Regions from separate parts of the Curtobacterium pomorum genome, predicted to be linked through region 2. Evidence: riboswitches for the same ligand, from Rfam matches in the RefSeq annotation. Region 2 holds a riboswitch; the other holds the start of a gene.
The links. Region 2 has a riboswitch for thiamine pyrophosphate ahead of thiM (hydroxyethylthiazole kinase). Riboswitches for the same ligand answer to the same signal wherever they lie in the genome.
Positions count from the first base shown of each region.

Region 1 (2,194 bases), 450 kb from region 2:
AGATCACCGTCTCGCCGTAGGGCGTGCGCGGTGCGCGGTCGCCCTGCCAGTCGAAGAACGGGTTGATCACGACGCCCTTCATCATGTGCGCCGCAGAGTCGTCGTCGTTCGTCGAGTCCGGGTCGCCGAACGTGTACGCGAAGAGTGACTGGTCCCAGTCGATCTCGCCGCTCGTCGCCTTGGCGTAGGGGTCGAGCAGGAGCTTCGACGGGTTGCAGCGTGCACCGTTGTCGGGGTCGTACGGGCCGTGGACACGGAAGCCGTACTCCTGCCCGGGGCCGATGTTCGGCAGGTAGGCGTGCCAGACGTAGGCGTCGACCTCGACGAGGGGGATGCACTCTTCGTTGCCGTCGGTGTCGAACAGACAGAGTTCGACGCGCTCGGCGACCTCGCTGAAGAGCGCGAAGTTCGTGCCGCTTCCGTCGTAGGTCGCCCCGAGCGGGTACGGGTTGCCGGGCCAGGTGTGCAAACGGTCCTCCAGGTGATGGTCGCGCCAACATATCGGTGACGCCCGTCCGCGTCCGCAGACAAGCCCCAGCTGTGCACCCCTGCGCGCGTGGCCCGCCCTGTGGAGGAACGGACGAGTAGCGTCGCGCGCATGGCCAACATCGTCACGCAGATCGCAGACAAGGTACGCCCGATCGGCGTCTCCACGAACTACGGGGACCCCGTCGAGGTCGGAGACCAGACCCTCATCCCGGTGTCCCTCGGCTGGTTCGGCTTCGGGGGCGGCGGGGACGACGAGAACGGCGGCGGCGGTGGCGGCGGCGCGTCGATCCCGGTCGGCGCGTACGTCCGTCGCCCCGGCAAGGACCTCGAGTTCGAGCCGAACCTCATCTCGCTCGTCGCCGTCAGCATCCCGCTCGTCTGGGTGACCGGCACCGTGCTCCGGAAACTGGTGCGCGTCCTGAAGAAGTAGCGACGATCGGACGGGAGGCCCGTGGCGGACCCGCCACGGGCCTCCCGTCCGATCCGCGGTCGCGACCCGTCATGTGGTCGCGACCACGTCTAGACTGCTGGGACACACACGGGAGTCCGGGACCGCCGGGCTGAGAGGGAGCGAGTGGCGCTCCGACCGTCGAACCTGATCCGGATCATGCCGGCGCAGGGAGGAGTCCAGCACCATGTCTTCTGGCACGTCATCTACCGTCCACACCGCCCCGCGGCGATCGCTGCGCTGGCGGGTCGTCGACATCGTCGTCGCGAGCGTGCTCGCGGTGGCACTCGGCGTCGTCTTCCGGCTCTGGGAGTTCGGCTACGAGCCCATCAGTGCCGTCATGGACCTCGTCCTGCCGGGGACGAAAGCGCTGTTCGGCGGCGTATGGCTGCTCGCCGGCCCACTCGTCGCCATCGTCGTCCGCAAGCCCGGCGCCGCACTCTACGGTGAGATGGTCGCCGCGTCCGTCGAGGCACTATTCGGCACCCAGTGGGGCTGGCTGACGCTCGAGGCCGGGCTCGTCCAGGGCCTCGGAGCCGAGATCGTCCTCGCCCTGTTCCTGTACCGCGTGTACCGGCTGCCGGTCGTCGTCCTGGCGGGCGCCGCGGCCGGCCTCGCGCTCGGCATCAACGACACCGTGCTGTGGTACCCCGGCCTCGACGCCGCGTTCAAGATCGTCTACGTCGTCTGCGCGGTCATCTCGGGCGCGGTGATCGCGGGTGCCGGTTCGTGGTTGCTCGTCCGCGCACTCGCCCGCACCGGCGTGCTGTCCTCGTTCGCGGCGGGTCGCGAACACAGTCGGCGTCGGCCGCGCGAACTGGTGTGACGGTGTCCGCTCCGTCGTCGACGTCCCCGGACGCCGTCGGCGTCCGCGCCGCACGCATCGCGTTCCGCGACTGGGGATGGCGCTACCCCGAACGCGCCGAGTGGGCCGTCCGCGGCGTCGACCTGAGCGTCGAGCCGGGAGAGCGGGTCGCGATCGTCGGACCGTCCGGCTCCGGCAAGTCGACGCTGCTCCGAGCGGTCGCCGCCGTCCTGCCCGACGAACCCGACGCCACCGACGACACGGCTGCCTCCGCGCAGGGCTCGGTCCTGGTCGACGGTGCCGACCCCCGCGCGGTCCGCGGGCGTGTCGGCCTCGTCATGCAGGACCCCGAGGCGCACACCGTGATGTCGCGGATCGGTGACGACGTGGCGTTCGGCTGTGAGAACCTCGGCGTCCCGCGCGACGAGACCTGGGCGCGGGTGCGGTCGGCC
Region 1 is NZ_CP172409.1:1,179,963-1,182,156, forward strand. Features, by position in the region: gene glgX (glycogen debranching protein GlgX) at 1-469, opposite strand, end outside; gene ACGH48_RS05650 (hypothetical protein) at 599-919, shown strand; TPP riboswitch at 1,018-1,129, shown strand; gene ACGH48_RS05655 (ECF transporter S component) at 1,125-1,763, shown strand; gene ACGH48_RS05660 (ATP-binding cassette domain-containing protein) at 1,766-2,194, shown strand, end outside.
Region 1: it holds a riboswitch for thiamine pyrophosphate, as region 2 does, so the genes downstream of both, ACGH48_RS05655 (ECF transporter S component) here and thiM (hydroxyethylthiazole kinase) in region 2, are expected to answer to the same signal.

Region 2 (2,194 bases):
TGGTGATCCGCTCCATGGAGAACCTCCTGTGTGTGCGTCTCCGTTGACGTCCGGCCAGCGTACCGACGAGTGGGTCCGCTCGTGACACAGCGGTGTGAACAACACGTCACGGCGAGTGACACGGCGCGCCGGGCCACGCCGCCCCGCTAGGACTGGTCGCGCAGCCAGGACGGTCCGTGCACGACGGCGCCGATCGCCTCGACGCGGGCTCGGAGGCCACGGTCGGCGGTGACGACCACGACGGGTCCGTCCCCCGCGTCCACCGCGGACTGCGCAGCCGACACGATCGCGTCGTCGCCGGAGCCCGGAGCCTGCACGACCTCGACCGGTCCGGACCCGTCGGTCCCGTCCGCCGAAGCGCCACGGGCTGCACCCTCGAGCACCACCGTCCACCGCGGCCACCACCGGGTGAACGGCAACGCGAGCAGGTCGGCCGCCACCCCGGACGCGGCGAGCGCCGTCACCGACGACAGCAGGCGCGCAGCGGCACCCGCGCGGTCCTTCCACCACCCGTCGGGCACGCTGCCGACGACGTTCGCGGCGTCGACGACGATGTGCGGCGTGGTGGTGATGGACGCGCGGAGGGCCGGCCACGACCTGCCGAACCCCGGGTGCAGCGGGAGGTCGTCGACGTCGTCGACGGGGATCCAGGAGAGCGCGATGCTCTCGCGGTCCGCGATGACCGGTTCGAAGGGCCGGGAGGCGCGCCCCACGACGGTCGTGTAGGTCCAGAACCCCAGGTCGAGCAGTGCGGTGTGGCGCAGGTCGACGCCGTCGTGCGGCACCCCGGCTTCCTCCGCGGACTCGCGGAGTGCGCCGGTGACGGCGTCCTCGCCCTGGTGTCGTGCGCCGCCGGGGATGCCCCAGGTGCCGCCGTGGTGGCTCCACTCGACGCGGTGCTGCAGGAGCACGCGTCCGGCGCCGTCGTCGACGAGCAGTCCGGCGGCGCCGAAGAGTCCCCAGGCCTTGGTGCCGTCGGGGCCGACCGCCCAGGCGTCGCCGGGGTCGCGGGGGCCCGGGGGCGGTCCGGGAGGCGTGGTGTCTGGCACCCGTCAACCCTGTCACACGGGGCCGGACATGTGACCGGAGACGACGGCCGGGGCACGACGCAGCGGCTCGTGTACGGTGTCGCTCGAGACACGGGGTGCCGCAACCAGCGGCTGAGATCACACCCGTCGAACCTGCTCGAGCTCGTACTCGCGAAGGGATCGTCCATGGAGACCGCTGCGCCCTCCCCTGATTGGGCCCACCGAACCGCCGAACTGCTCGAGGCCGTCCGTGGCCGGAGTCCGTTGGTGCAGTGCATCACGAACACCGTGGTGCAGAACGTCACCGCGAACGTGCTGCTCGCGCTCGGTGCGTCGCCCGCGATGGTCGACGTCCCGACCGAGGCGGGGCCGTTCGCCCGGGTGGCCGACGCCCTGTTGGTGAACACCGGGACCCCGCACGCGGAACCGCGGGTGGCCGCGCTCGAGGCCGCGCACGCCGCCCGCGACACGGGCACCCCGTGGGTGCTCGACCCCGTCGCCGTCGGCTCGCTGCCGGTGCGCACCGCCCTGGCCCGCGACCTGCTCGGGTTGCACCCGACGGTGCTGCGGGGCAACGCCTCCGAGGTGCTCGCCCTGCTCGGCGACTCGGCCGGTGGCCGCGGCGTGGACAGCACGGTGGGCACCGAGGACGCCCGTCTCGCGTCCGTGCAGGCGTCGACCGGGAGGCTCGTGGCCGCGGTGGCCGTGTCGGGTCCCGTCGACCTGCTGGTCGCGCCGGGCACCGGCGTGGTGCGGGTCGCCAACGGCACCGACCTGTTGACGCGGATCACCGGGGGCGGGTGTGCCCTCGGCGCGGTCGTCGCCGCGTTCACGTCGGTCGCGCCCGACGACGCCGGCGCGGCCGCCGTCGCCGCGACCGCGGTGCACACCATCGCCGCGGAGCTCGCCGCACGCGAGGCCGGCGGGCCCGGCACGTTCCAGCCGCTGTTCCTCGACCGGTTGGCGTCGCTCACCCCGGAGGACGTCGTCCGCGAGGCCCGGATCACGGTCGAGGCCGAGCCTGCGTCCCTGGTGGTGCCGGCATGAGCGGGCCGCGGCGGGACGTCGGCGTCTACCTGGTCACCGACGGCGCGCTGGCCGACCGGCACGGTGTCGGGGTGCTCGGGGTGGTCCGCGCCGCGGTGCACGCCGGGGTCGGGATCGTG
Region 2 is NZ_CP172409.1:1,627,746-1,629,939, reverse strand. Features, by position in the region: gene ACGH48_RS07890 (aminoglycoside phosphotransferase family protein) at 1-16, opposite strand, end outside; gene ACGH48_RS07885 (NUDIX domain-containing protein) at 147-1,049, opposite strand; TPP riboswitch at 1,131-1,226, shown strand; gene thiM (hydroxyethylthiazole kinase) at 1,215-2,075, shown strand; gene thiE (thiamine phosphate synthase) at 2,072-2,194, shown strand, end outside.